One region of the Allorhizobium sp. nf9_anc genome, then DNA from elsewhere that is predicted to be linked to it. Evidence: riboswitches for the same ligand, from Rfam matches in the RefSeq annotation. Region 1 holds a riboswitch; the other holds the start of a gene.
What was found. A riboswitch is a leader RNA that binds a small molecule or an ion and turns the genes downstream of it on or off. The one in region 1 is predicted to bind cobalamin.
Positions count from the first base shown of each region.

Region 2: it holds a riboswitch for cobalamin, as region 1 does, so the genes downstream of both, AC02Y0_RS13740 (aromatic ring-hydroxylating oxygenase subunit alpha) here and bluB (5,6-dimethylbenzimidazole synthase) in region 1, are expected to answer to the same signal.

Region 1 covers NZ_CM150481.1:1,452,494-1,459,597, forward strand. The annotation lists gene AC02Y0_RS06865 (NAD+ synthase) at 1-1,326, shown strand, start outside; gene AC02Y0_RS06870 (hypothetical protein) at 1,329-1,664, shown strand; gene AC02Y0_RS06875 (TolB family protein) at 1,684-2,520, shown strand; cobalamin riboswitch at 2,559-2,748, shown strand; gene bluB (5,6-dimethylbenzimidazole synthase) at 2,790-3,527, shown strand; gene AC02Y0_RS06885 (DUF2865 domain-containing protein) at 3,484-4,539, opposite strand; gene AC02Y0_RS06890 (acyl-homoserine-lactone synthase) at 4,674-5,315, opposite strand; gene AC02Y0_RS06895 (helix-turn-helix transcriptional regulator) at 5,416-6,144, opposite strand; gene AC02Y0_RS06900 (NADP-dependent malic enzyme) at 6,261-7,104, opposite strand, start outside.
Region 2 covers NZ_CM150481.1:2,799,598-2,806,701, reverse strand. The annotation lists gene AC02Y0_RS13760 (FAD-binding oxidoreductase) at 1-597, opposite strand, end outside; gene AC02Y0_RS13755 (L-threonylcarbamoyladenylate synthase) at 603-1,595, opposite strand; gene AC02Y0_RS13750 (GGDEF domain-containing protein) at 1,814-2,893, shown strand; gene AC02Y0_RS13745 (DUF6656 family protein) at 2,910-3,515, opposite strand; cobalamin riboswitch at 3,819-4,021, shown strand; gene AC02Y0_RS13740 (aromatic ring-hydroxylating oxygenase subunit alpha) at 4,123-5,367, shown strand; gene AC02Y0_RS13735 (FAD-binding oxidoreductase) at 5,370-6,452, shown strand; gene AC02Y0_RS13730 (BA14K family protein) at 6,681-7,100, shown strand.

The DNA of each region.
Region 1 (7,104 bases):
GACAAGCTCGATCTGCCGAACTATGGCGAGTTCGACGAGAAACGCGTCTTTACCGAAGGCGAGATGCCGGGACCGGTGAATTTTCGCGGTGTGCGCATCGGGGTGCCGATCTGCGAGGAGATCTGGAACGATCTCGGCGTCTGCGAGACGCTGGCCGAGACCGGCGCCGAAATTCTGCTGGTACCGAATGGCTCGCCCTACTACCGCGGCAAGGTCGATGTCCGCCATCAGGTGGCGCTGCGTCAGGTGATCGAGACAGGCCTGCCGCTGGTGTTCGCCAACCAGCTCGGCGGCCAGGACGAACTCGTCTTCGACGGCGCAAGCTTTGCCTTCAACGGCGACAAGTCGCTCGCCTTCCAGATGAGCCAGTTCGAGGAGACGCTGTCGGTCACGACCTGGAAGCGCACGGATGATGGCTGGCGCTGCGACCAGGGTCCGATGTCGCGTATTCCGGAGAAGGAAGAGGCCGACTACCGCGCCTGCGTGCTGGGCTTCCGCGACTACGTTAACAAGAACGGTTTCAAGAGCGTCGTGCTCGGCCTGTCCGGTGGCATCGATTCTGCCATTTGTGCTGCGATCGCCGTCGATGCGCTCGGCGAGGAGCGGGTGCGCACGATCATGCTGCCCTATCGCTATACCTCGCAGGAGAGCTTCGCCGACGCGGAAGCCTGCGCCAAGGCGCTCGGCTGCCATTATGACATCGTGCCGATCCAGGAGCCGGTTGAGGGCTTCCTGTCGTCGCTGTCGGAAATGTTCGAGGGCACCGAGAGCGGCATCACGGAAGAAAATCTGCAGAGCCGTACACGAGGGACAATCCTGATGGCGGTCTCCAACAAGTTCGGTTCGATGGTCGTCACCACTGGCAACAAATCGGAGATGTCGGTGGGCTACGCCACGCTCTATGGCGACATGAATGGCGGCTTCAACCCGATCAAGGACCTCTACAAGATGCAGGTCTATGCGCTGTCGGCCTGGCGCAACGAGAATGTCCCCCCAGGCGCGCTTGGACCATCCGGCGAAGTCATTCCCGCAAACATTCTGTCCAAGGCGCCGTCTGCCGAGCTTCGGCCGAACCAGACCGACCAGGATTCGCTGCCGCCTTATCCGGTTCTCGACGATATCCTCGAATGCCTCGTCGAAAAGGAAATGGGCGTGGACGAGATCGTTGCGCGTGGCCATGACATTGCGACGGTGCACCGGGTGGAGCACCTGCTTTATCTTGCCGAATACAAGCGCCGCCAATCGGCGCCGGGCGTGAAGATCACCAAGAAGAACTTCGGACGCGATCGCCGCTATCCGATCACGAACCGTTTCCGGGATCGCTGAGCGTGTCGATAGAGGACCACGATGCCCGGGCTGCTTTGCCTGATTTCACGGCGGAGGAGCGCAGCTATATCTTTGCTGTCGGAGCGCATGACAATCAGGATAGCGGGCTGTACCGGACGCTCTCAGGCGCCGCCTACTTCCTGCCCTCGATTGCGATTGGCTGCTACGGCCTGTGGGATGGAAGCTTCAAGATGCTGGGCATCGGGTTCCTCACGCTGAACGTCAGCCTGATCTGGGGTTTCTACACCGAATGGCGCAGTGCTCATCTTGAGCGGACTGGCCGGGCGATCTTCGCCAAACTGCGCCAGGCGATGGAAAATCGCTCACGTGCAGACTGATTATTCCAAGGAGACCACTATGCGCAGTTCGGTCGAGATCTACGATATGACGACCCGTGAATGCGAGGTCGTCTGGCAGACGGAGGACCTCGTCGAGGCGCCCAACTGGTCGCGTGACGGCGAGTTTCTCGTCATCAATGGCGACGGCCTGCTCTATGCATTGCCGCTCGATGAGGATGATCCGGAGCCGGAACTGATCGACACCAGCTTCGCCGTCCGGCTGAACAACGACCACGGCATTTCGCCTGACGGTGCCTCGATCGTCTTTTCCGACCATACGCTCTACGGCAAGTCCTGCATCTACATGCTGGGTGACGGGGATGACGAGCCAAGGCAGGTGACGACGAACATGCCGTCCTATTGGCATGGCTGGTCGCCGGACGGGAAGGTGCTTGCCTATTGCGGCGAGAGAAACGGTGCCTTCGACATCTACACGATTTCGACGAAGGGCGGTGCCGAACAGCGCCTGACCAACGGCGAGGGGCACAATGACGGTCCCGATTATTCGCCTGACGGGCAGTGGATCTACTTCAATTCCAGCCGCACCGGCACCATGCAGATCTGGCGGATGCGCACCGATGGCACCGGCCTGGAGCAGCTGACCTCCGACGGCTACGGGGACTGGTTCCCGCATCCGTCGCCGGATGGCAGCAAGGTGCTGTTCCTCTCCTATGATGCCGAGGTCTCAGGTCATCCCCGTGACAAGCAGGTCCGGCTTCGTTTGATGGATGCCGATGGCGGCAATGTGGAGACGCTGTTCGAGTTCTTCGGTGGGCAGGGCTCGATCAACGTGCCGAATTGGTCGCCGGATGGATCCGCCTTCGCATTCGTGCGCTACTTCCCAACAAGTGACTGACGCCGTCGTTTTTGATCTGTCCCAGCCGGGCTCTTCACGCTAGAAACCATCTGTCAGGTGCCTGCCTATCGGCAGGAGAATCGGGAAGCTGGTGAAATTTCGGCACGTGCCCAACGCTGTGAGGCGGACGTGATGCGCAAGGGGGAACCCGACCACTGGAGCAATCCGGGAAGGTGCGTGTTGCGGATGATGCCCAGTCAGAAGACCGGCCTGACAAGATAGACCGAACCCGCGTGGACGGCGGGTGGTTGCGCATTGTGGGGATTACGATGCACGACGATCCGAACGAGTACCTCGTCCGGACAGCGCCCTTTGTCGACGAGGACAAGGATGCCGTCTACCGGGCCATTCATACGCGACGCGATGTTCGCGACCAGTTTCTTCCCGATCCTTTGCCCGACGATCTCGTGCGCAGGCTGCTTGAAGCAGCCCATGCCGCACCGTCGGTTGGTTTCATGCAGCCTTGGAGCTTTATCCTGGTCCGCAGCGCTGAGACGCGTGCGGCGGTCTGGGACGCGTTTGCGCGGGCTAATGAAGAGGCAGAGGCGATGTTTCCCGAGGCGCGCCGCGATGCCTATCGGGCGCTGAAGCTGGAGGGCATCCGCAAGGCGCCGCTGAATATCTGCGTCACGTGTGATCCCGATCGTGCCGGTCCCGTTGTTCTCGGGCGGACCCATGATCCCAGGATGGATGCCTTCTCGACGGTCTGCGCGATCCAGAACCTGTGGCTTGCCGCGCGAGCGGAAGGGGTCGGGCTCGGCTGGGTCAGCATCTTCCACGAGGCCGAAGTGAAGGCGATCCTCGGGATCCCGGATCGCGTCCAGATCATCGGTTACCTGTGCCTCGGCCTTGTCGATCACCTCTATGCGTCGCCCGAACTCGAAGTGAAGGGCTGGCGCAAGCGTCTGGCGCTCGAGGAGCTGATCTTCGAGGAGCATTGGGGCGTGCATGCCGCCGGGCCGGTCACTCCTGCAGGGGCTGTGGACCCGGCGCTGCCGGGTTCCTGAGATCGATCGTTCCCTTGTCGGGAGGGATGAAGACCGGGCCGACGCGGCGAACATTGAGGTTTGCCTCATCCAGACTGCGTTCCACGGCAGGGCGGGGAGCCGCCGGTGTCGTTTTCGACTTCGGTGCAATCTCCAGCACGGAAGACTGGTAGTCGGGCAAGGCGGGACGGGGCGTCATGCGTTGGTAGTATTGCTGAAGATTGCAGGCGCAGGACGGCTCCGCATTCGTCCGGCGATTGCGGTAGACGAAGGCGTTCGGCAGGTCCCTGTAGGGACGGCCAGTGATGGCCGAGACCATGTCGACCGTTTCGCTGCGTTCCGGCGCGTGAAAGAAGAGCTCCGTTTCCGTCCCCGGGCACATCTGCTGACACTGGGCAGCGTCGCGGCCAAAATTCATCGCTGACGTCTGTGATGAAATCGGGAAAAAGCCGCCGTCGCAGGTGCGGACGCAGAGCGTGCGGACATTGCCGGTCGGAAGGATGCCGATCGGCGGCGGTGGCGTCGCATAGGCTGCTTCCGCCTCGCGGTCCGGACGGTAGGGTTCCGGCAGCGTGTCGAGATAGGGGATGCGCTCGGCTTCCTGCGGCAGTGGCGGCTCATCCGGGCCGCATCCATTTGCCTCGAGGGCCGTTACAAGAGCTGCGCGGGCATCCGCCACGCGGCTTTCGCGAAGGTCGGCCAGCCGCGTTGCAAGGATGTCGCGATTTGCCTCCATGCGGGAGATTGCCGTTGCCAGGTCGCTGCAGTCATTGCCGCCATCAGGCCGGATCTGGACGATGGAAGAGGTGAGGCAGCGCAGCCGACGCTGGTCCTGGCGCGCCTTGCGCAGTTCGAGATTCTGCTGCGCAATGGCGCTGGCATAGCTGTTGATCTCAGGCGATCGTCCGCCCTGCTCCACCAGGACCAGGCGGTCGCGCAGTCGCTCGCAAAGCGCCGAGGCCTCGGCCCCGGATGGCAAGATGCCGCCCATGAGGACAAACATCGCGATGGAACTGACTATCCTGCTCGGCACATCCGGATTCCAGTTGTCGTTTGCAAGGCAGACTACGACCCTGATGCGGTGCAGGATATCCGAGTGGTGGTCAAATTCAAATGACAGATGACGTGAGTAGGGTACGGCACCTGCCGCACCCGCCTTGTTCTATGTCATGCGGCCTGAGCTGCCGTGAGGGTCATCGGTCGTTCGAGCACGCTTCCCTCGATTGCCGCCACCGCTTTCATCCTGTCGAGCATGTCCCGGGAGACCTCCCAGGATACCGCTACCGCCTGAACCACGCCGATGCGCTGGGGCTCGCCGATCCGCAATCCGGGGCAGCCCATGCGCTTGAACATGCGCTCCAGAAACACATCCGTTACGGTGACGATGTGGCTGAGGCCGGATGCCAGGCCCAGTTCTCCGACGCCGCACATCAGCTCGGCTGCGGCGATCGTCACCTGGTTTCCGGCACGGTCCTGCGAGATCTCGGGATCGATGCAGAAGCGGCTCGATTCCCAGATGGCGGCGCTGCGGATTTGCGGACCGTCCCCGAGCAGGATCGGGAATGTGTCGTCGAGCATGTTCGGCCCAAGCGTCGGCAGCAGTCGAAGCGAACCGCGCAGACGTCCCTCATCGCCATAGGAGAGAACATAGAGCGGATTGGACCGGTCATAGTCGTCGATCTCCCAGGCATCGCGCACCTCGACCTCCCAGCCGAGGAGGTCGTGGAAGACACGTTTGCGCAGCCTGTGCATCGCATCGATGTCGGAGGGAAACTGGTGTCGGCGTGCGCCGTTGATGATCCTGATCATGCCTTGCTCCTTCTTGCAGAACGGAACAGGCAGGATGCGGCTCAAGCCATCCGAATGAAATTGACGGTTGCGCCAGCATTCTTATATGCAATCTATGATACTATGAAGGTTTTGCCTTTTCTGATGACACGTCAGTGTCCGCGAGACGCGGGATCAGGCCGCGCCAAACGGCCTCGGCGACAGCTTGAGCATTTGTCATGACGTCGAGTTTGTGCCGGGCATTGGCCATGAAGTGGCGGATCGTGCGTTCGGTAATGCCGAGAATGACGGCTGTTTCCCAGTAGCTCTTGCCGGCTGCAATCCAGGCCAGCGTCTCGCGCTCGCGGCGGGTCAACGACTGTCCCCCCGACTTTTCCAGGCTCTCCATGCGAGCGGGTCGCGTCAGCCTGGCGTTCAAACGTGTGCCCAGGCTCAGGAGGTCTCTGTCGTGGAGGCGGCGCCAAGTGGAGAGTTCGGGGATCTGTGGTCCGGCTTCCACCAGAAGACCGCTGTTGCGACCGGGCAAGGGGTAGCCAATGATTGCAGGCCCGTCCTCGTTGCCCCTGTTCCTGCCGGCGAGTTGAATGGGCTCGAGGGCTGCGAAGACACGGAGGATCTGTTCGACAGGCGGCTTGCGATGCGGGCTGCGCACACTGTGTGGCACGTGTCGCCGGAGACTGCGGTGAATGGTATGGGCGCGCATGCGGCCATTGCTGATGACCGCGTCGACATAGGTGACCGGTCCCGTTTCGTAGGCCACCTGCAGGCGCGACAGGAAGGCTGGAGGATCGAGCGTTTCCTGCTGGTCCAGCCAATCCAAGAGTTCGAAATATGCCCCCGACTGCGCCATCGACAATACCCTATATTTCAAGGGAAACAGTGTCGGCGTTGCAGCTTTGGCTTGTCTAGTGGCTAAGTTTCGCGGCGGTCGAGCGGCGGACGAAAACCGCCGCTCGAGAGCCCAAATCAACCGGCCGGCTGCGACGCTTCGACGACGGCCAGTGCTGCCATGTTGACGACGCCACGGGATGTCACAGAGGTCGAAAGCACGTGCGCCGGCATGGCGGCACCGAGCAGGATCGGACCCACATGCAGGGCATCCATCATGGTGCGGACGATGCCGAGCGAGATGTTGGCGGCGTCGAGATTCGGGAAGACCAGAAGGTTTGCTTCACCCGTCAGCGTGCTCTCCGGCATGGCGCGCTTGCGCAGGACCTCTGACAAGGCCGAGCCGCCCTGCATTTCGCCGTCGACTTCGATCTCCGGTGCATTGGTCCTGATGATCTCAAGTGCTTGACGCATTTTCGAGGCGCTGGCGGACGGGCGGGAGCCGAAGTTGGAATGGGAGAGCAGGGCTGCCTTCGGGCTGATGCCGAAGCGGCGGATTTCCTGCGCCGCGAGAATGGTCATTTCCGCGATCTCCTCGGCACACGGATCGTCCGTGACGAAGGTGTCAGTGAAGAAGATGGCGCCGCGCTGCGAGATCAGCAGGCTGAGACCTGAGAAGTCGCGCACACCCTCACGCTTGCCGATGATCTGGCGAACGTCACGGACATGGCGGTCGTAGCGGCCTTCGACGCCGCAGATCAGGGCATCTGCATCACCACGCTTGACGGCAAGTGCGCCGATAACAGTGGTGTTGGTGCGCACGATCGTGCGCGCAGCTTCCGGGTTGATGCCGGCGCGGCCGACCAGCGCGAAGTAGTCGTCGACATAGTCGCGGTAGCGCGGATCGTCTTCCGGATTGACCAGTTCGAAATCGGTGCCCGGGCGGATGCGCAGGCCGTAGCGCTTCAGGCGCGTCTCGATG
Region 2 (7,104 bases), 1.3 Mb from region 1:
GCGCAAGTCATAGCCGCTATTGTCTTTCTTCAGCCGCCTCAAGCCATCCCAGATCTCGCCCGTCGGCAGAACGACTTCCAACCCAAGGCAAAGCTGGCGCATATTGCCATAGGCGAGCACGGCCGTTCCGCCGGCATTGGTCGCAAGATTGCCGCCGATCCGGCACGAGCCTTCGGATCCCAGCGACAGCGGAAACAGCCGGTCATGCGCCTCGGCCGCCTTCTGCACATCGGCAAGGATCGCCCCACCATCGGCGACGATCACGTCGGCAACCGGATCGACTTCCCGGATCTTGTTCATTCGCTCCAGCGAGAGCAGCACGTCGTGTCCGTCTTCGCGCGGCACTTGCCCGCCGACAAGCCCGGTGCGGCCGCTGACCGGCACGATCGACGTCCCCGTCTCGGAGGCGAGCTTGAGGATGGCTGAAACCTCGTGCGTCGAGCCGGGCTTGAGCACCAGCGGCGAGGCGCCGTGATAGAGCCCCCGGTTCTCCATCAGATAGGGCTTGATATCATGGGCGGAGGTCAGCGCATTGGCCTCGCCGACGATGTCGACAAAGGCGCGCAGACGCTCAGCAAGGCTCATGGTCACGGTCATCTCAGTCATCCCTCGGTCCCGCGGGGTGCCGCCGCCCGCATCAGCCGGTCGTTGATCGCTTCGCCCAGGCCCTCGTCCGGGATCGGTGCCACGGCAATGCCCGCAGCCCCGCTCGCATCCGCACGCTTCAGAAAATCGAAGAGATTGCTGGCGGCCTCGGCAAGGTCGCCATCGGGGCTGAGGTTGAACACGGCCGTTGCGGTCGATGCTCCGGATATGTCGTCGGACCCGAAAGCGATCAAGGCTTCCGCGCTCGACACCTCTGTCGCATTCAGTCGCACCGAAGCGTTGGGCGCATAATGCGAGGCGAGCATGCCGGGCGCTTCGATCGCTGCAGTGCCGGACGCCTTGGGCCGGATGACGGTCTTGCCCGTTACCGCTTCGATCGCCTCGGCCTCGATCCCGCCGGGTCGCAGAAGCCGGATCTCGCCGTCCTCGACCTTCACGATCGTCGATTCCACCCCGACGGGGCAGGGGCCGCCATCGACGATGACCTCGATCTTCTCGCCGAGATCGGCCTCGACATGGTGAGCGGTGGTTGGGCTGATGCGCCCGGATGAGTTGGCGCTGGGTGCAGCAAGTGGGCGCCCCAGGCTGCCGATGAGCTCTGCTGTAAACCCGACGGGTACGCGAATGCCGACAGTCTCGAGCCCTGCCGTGGCCAGCGGGTGGATGCCGCAGTTCTCTTTCAGCGGAAGCACCAGCGTCAGCGGCCCGGGCCAGAAGGCCTCGGCCAGCTTGCGCGAGATCGGGTCGAACACGGCATAACGCTCCGCCATGGCAAGATCCGCCATATGGCAGATCAGCGGGTTGAAGTGCGGGCGCCCTTTGGTCTCGTAGATGGAAGTGATGGCTGCCGGATGGGTGGCGTCGGCGGCAAGCCCGTAGACGGTCTCTGTGGGGATGGCCACGGGCCGATGGCGCAACAGCACGTCGGTGGCAGCTGCGATCGCCTCCGCTCTGTCCGTATCTGTTGCGATCGGGATGATCCGCGCCATGTCTCCGAGCCTTCCAGTCTGCCTTTGCCCGTCCATATCCCGAGCCGGGCAAGGCGGCAAACCTCTTTTTCGGCGCAAGCAACCCCAGATTCCACCCTATTTTTTTAAGGGGGTGCGTAAACCGTTCGAATTTTAACTACCGACGTAACCGAAAGAAAGAGTTGTTCGCCTATGGTTTAGCCAAGAGACTGAAAAGCGTCATTCGGGGAAGTGGACAGATGCAGCAAGTCAAGAATCCGGCCGCAAGCATTGCGCTACGCGTCGCGACCGCCATGCATCAGATGGGCATAGACGGTCTGCCGCGCAATTACGAACTGGTCTACGAGGCCTATTCGGGCAGCAATCCGGAACTCGTGCGCGAATTCATCGCCCTCGGCAAGATCAAGTCCCAGGAAGCGCTCGACGAACTCGGCCGCAAATATCTGCCGCATCACCACGAAGACGGGCTTCTGAGCCGCCAGAATGGCCAGGTTCGCGCCGAGATGAGCAACTTTATCTCGCTCCTCAACGAGGAGAAGATCTCGCTCACCGATTACGGCCGCGTCATCGGCCATGCCTCCAAGACCATCCTGACGGAAGCCGATCTCGAAGGCACGCCGCTTGGCCAGTCGATCAAGATGCTGAAGGCGGCGACCGAAAAGCGCGCCCACCAGAACAGCAATGTCGTGCGCGCCGTCGTCGACAAGACGGCATCGCTCGCCGACCTGCAGCGTGAGGCGGAAGAGGCCGAAGCCGCGAAGTTCGTGGATCCGGTCACCCGCCTTGCCAGCCGCCGCGCCTTCAACAAGGCCGTCGCCAAGATCTATGCAAACCCGGAAATGCCGGTGCTCTGCGGCGTCGCGATCGGCGAGATCGACGATTACGCCCGCATCCAGGAGCAGATGGGCCCGGCTGTTGCCGAGCGCTTCCTGATGCAGGTCGCCAAGGTGCTGGAAGCCGTGTCCGGCGGTGGCGATCTCGCCTGCCGCTTCGATGCCGGCCGCTTCGGCCTGCTGCTCTACACGTCGGATCAGGAAGAGATCAGCCGCGTCGTCGATCTCGTTCGCGCCAAGCTCAAGGCCACCAATTTCGTCGGCTCGTCGACCGGTGCCCGCATGGGCCAGCTCGGCATGTCCTTCGGCATCTGCTTCTCCGAGCAGGCCCCGAACGCATTCGACTTCACCAACTTCGCTGAAAAGGCGCTCGCCACCTCGAAGGCAGCCGGCGGCGACACCGTGACGATCTACGGCGCAAGCGACTATGTGTCAAAGGATTGGCTGCTCTACAAGAAGAAGCCGGTCGGCGGTTTCGGCGCCTGAGCGTCGAACTCCACGCTCAAAGCTTTGCGATGATCTTCCTGAGCTCGGCGTCTCGTGCGCCGAGCATCAGCACGTTCCGCAGCGCCTCTTTCGGATCCACCGTCTGGAACAGCAGGCCATTGTTGCGGAACGAACGGTCGATAGCCATCGACTTGGCCTCCGCCTCAGGCTTGATCGCCACGGCGAAATACATCCGTCCGTAATTCTGCTTGATCTGCTCGAAGAACACCTCTTGACCGCCAAGCTCGGCAAAGAAATTGGCGATGTAGAAGGCCCATTTTACATCGGCATATTGCGCGAAATTCGTGCGCGCCGCCGTCACATGACAGTAGCCGAGATGCGGGCTGTTGTTCAGCGTACGGTGGAAGATGACCTTGGGAAACTTGATCGAGCGATGGAAGCCGTTAATCCGCTCGTGAGTTGTCTCTGCCGCCCGCTCAAGCCGCCGACCCGTCCGTGCCGCCACCTCCTCGTAGGAAAGATAGCGTCGCTCGTCCGGCAGCCAGTCCTCGCGGCTACGCGAGATCCGACCGGTTCTGAGGAACTCGGTATGGACTGCCTTTGAGGATGGCGGCGTTTTCGTTTCCGCTTTGGGAGCCGCGTAGTATCTCAGTTTCTGCATCTTGACGCTCTGACGTACCCGGACTGATTGCTTGAGCTTAGCGCAGCATGGTTAATCATGATTTGATGGTATTCTACATGAGCGAGGTTTCGCGAGGCTTGCCGCACTGCAAATCTTGAAAGCCGCCCCCTGATCGCGCGTTTGCGCCATCCCGTCTTCGGGAATTTCTTTGCTTCTACTCTACGCCACGGAAATTGCAGGAGAATTCGTCTCCCTCTGTTTTCACGGGCATTCTGTCGCCATGTCGCAAACGATTTCGGGCGTGTCGTTCCGCAATGCAGCGTCGGCCTGCGCCCTGTGATTAGATAATTGTGAGCTCGAGGTGCTGTCACTCTAGGGAGGGCGGGAAATCGGGAAGCCGGTCGAAATCCGGCGCTGCCCCCGCAACGGTGGTGGAGAATGCGTTTTGGCAAAAGGCCACTGGGGGTGACCCTGGGAAGGCGCCGACGCGGTCCGCAAATGGACCACTCCTGAGCCCGGAAACCAGCCTCGGCAGATGGACATTTGAGGTTGCGGAGGGCGACCGGAGATAGCCATGCAAACCGCCTTCCCAGGGCGATGGCAGGCTGTGCTCTTTTCTCCCCCGAGTTTTGAAAACGAGGACGACATGGACCTGCAGGCCAACGTGCTGCGCCAGCTGAAGAACCGCCGCGAAGGCTTCTCGCTCGAGCAGCCATTCTATATCGATCAGGATTACTTCAAACTCGACATGGAGATGATCTGGTATCGCGACTGGCTGTTCATCGGCCATGACTGCGAGATCCCGCGCGCCGGCAACTACTTCACAGCCCAGATCGGCGATTACCCTGTCGTCATCGTGCGCGGCAAGGATCAGGCCATCCGCGCCTTCCACAACACCTGTCGCCATCGCGGCCACCGCGTCTGCACCAAGGACAAGGGTGCCGCTGCCAAGCTCGTCTGCCCCTATCATAACTGGACCTACGACCTTGACGGTTCGCTCGTCTTTGCCCGCCAGATGGGCGAGAACTTCGACAAGGCCGAGTTCGGCCTGAAGACCGTCCATTGCGAAAGCGTTGGCGGCTACATCTTCGTCTGCCTCGCCAATGAGGCCCCCGACTTCGCCCCGATGCGCGCTTCCATCGAGCCGTATCTTGCGCCGCATCGCCTCTGGGAAGCCAAAGTAGCCCACAAGAACACGATCATCGAGAAGGGCAACTGGAAGCTCGTCTGGGAAAACAACCGCGAGTGCTACCACTGCGCCAGCAACCATCCCGAACTCTGCCGCACCTATCCGGAAGCCCCGACCGCAACCGGCGTTCAGGGTGCCGGCGATGACCCGTTCATCTCCGAGCACTGGGCGCGCTGCGAGGCCGCAGGCCTGCCGTCCACCTTCAACATGGACCCGACTGGCCAGTTCCGTACCGCCCGCATGCCGCTGATCCAGGATGCCGAGAGCTACACCATGTCCGGCAAGCGCGCGGTGAAGAAGCCGCTCTCCGCCGATGTGCCGATCAGCCATATCGGCACCATGCTGCTCTTCCACTACCCGACGACCTGGAACCACATTCTCGGCGATCACGCGATCTCCTTCCGCGTTCTGCCGCTCTCGGCCGAAGAGACGGCCGTCACCACCACCTGGCTGGTGAACAAGGATGCGGTCGAAGGCGTCGATTACGACCTCGAAGAGCTGACCCATGTCTGGAACATGACCAACGATCAGGATCGCTCAATCGTCGAGGAAAACGCCTTCGGCATCCGCTCGCCGGCCTATGAGCCCGGTCCCTATTCCGTCGATCACGAAGGTGGCGTCATGCAGTTTGTCGAATGGTATTCCAACTTCATGACGGGCCGCCTTCAGGGCGACAAGGCCCGCCTGTCTGCGGTGGCTTGACCATGAACATCGCCGTCACCCAGTATCGCCATGTCGACGAAATGCGCCCCTGGTCCGACCGGGAGCATCTCCTCGAATGCGTCGCCGTCACGCCGGAAGCCGCCGACGTGATGACTTTCACCTTCAAGCCGAACAAGCCGAACCTGTGGTTCCGCTACATGCCAGGCCAGTTCGTGACGCTGGAGGTCCCGGTCGGGCCTGAGCCGGTGATGCGCACCTACACGCTCTCCTCCAGCCCCTCGCGGCCCTACACGGTCGCGGTAACGGTCAAGGCGCAGAAGGACAGTATCGGCACGCGCTGGATGTTCGACAACCTGAAGCCCGGCATGGCGCTGAAGGCCTTCGGTCCGCTCGGCGACTTCTCCTATGCCAAGTATCCCGGCAAGAAGTATCTCTTCATCTCGGCCGGCTCCGGCATCACGCCGATGGTGTCGATGACCCGCGACATGAGCGACCGGGCCCCCGACAGCGACATAACCTTTTTGAACTGTGCCCGCTCGCCTGACGATATCATCTTCCGCTGGGAGCTTGAGGCCAAGGCCCGCGAGATGCCGCATCTGACGCTTGGCTTCATCGTCGAGCAGGTCTCGCGCGGCCAGCTCTGGTCGGGCCTGAAGGGCCGCATCGACAAGGCGAAGATTGCGCTTCTGGCACCCGACTTCCTCGAGCGTACCGTCTTCTGCTGTGGCCCGGCGCCCTTCATGGCGACCGTGCGCGAAGCGCTCGAAGGTGCCGGCTTCGATATGAAGCAGTATCACGAGGAGGCCTTCCAGCCGGTCAAGCCGGAACTGCCGGAAGTGGTCATCTATGCCGATGGCGAACAGCCGACCAAGGTCACCTTTGCCATGTCCGGCAAGGACGGTCTTTGCGCGCCGGGCCACACGGTTCTGCAGGCGGCCCGTGCGGCGGGCGTCCGCATCGGGGCGGCATGTGAATCCGGTCTCTGCGGCACCTGCAAGGTCATGAAACTGTCAGGCGAGGTCGAGATGGACCACAATGGCGGCATCCTCGACGACGAGATCGACGAGGGCTACATCCTCGCCTGCTGTTCGCGGCCCAAGGGCGATATCGAGATCGAAGTCTGAGCCGACGATCTCAGATCAATTGCGTGTGAAAAGAGGGCGGAACCGCAGCGGTTTCGCCCTCTTCCTTTTGCATGATGGCGCGACGGCGCACCTGCCACTTGCAGCCGCTTCTCTGGCCGTTTAGCATCTTCTGGTGGAGGCTGCCCGACCGCTGTCGCGGTCCGGCCAGGCGTCGGCCATGAGGGTCGGCGCGGGCGATGGGTGGCTCCGGGTCAAGGGGGATCACGCATGAAGCTTGTTTCTGCTCTCGCTGCCGCATGCCTCGCCGTTGCCGGTGTCATGGTGTCGGGTCCTGAGGCGCATGCCGGCGGTATCGAAGTCCGCATCTATGAAAGCCATACCAGCTACCGGCACTATCAACGCGTCACCGTCGTGTCGCGCCACCAGGGCCATCGCGCGCACGGCTATCGGCTGCACCGCCCGGGCTATGTCTATCACAACGGCCTCTGGATCTCGCCGCGCTCCATGCGGTCAGGCGTCATCGTCGATCGCCCCATCCCGCGCCGCCATGTGGTGAATTACGCCGGCGGCATCAATCCGCGTCACCACAGCTGGTGCGCCGAACGCTACCGGTCCTACCACTGGCGCAGCAACACCTTCCAGCCGTATCACGGCCCGCGCCAGCAGTGCTACTCGCCCTATTATTGAGGCT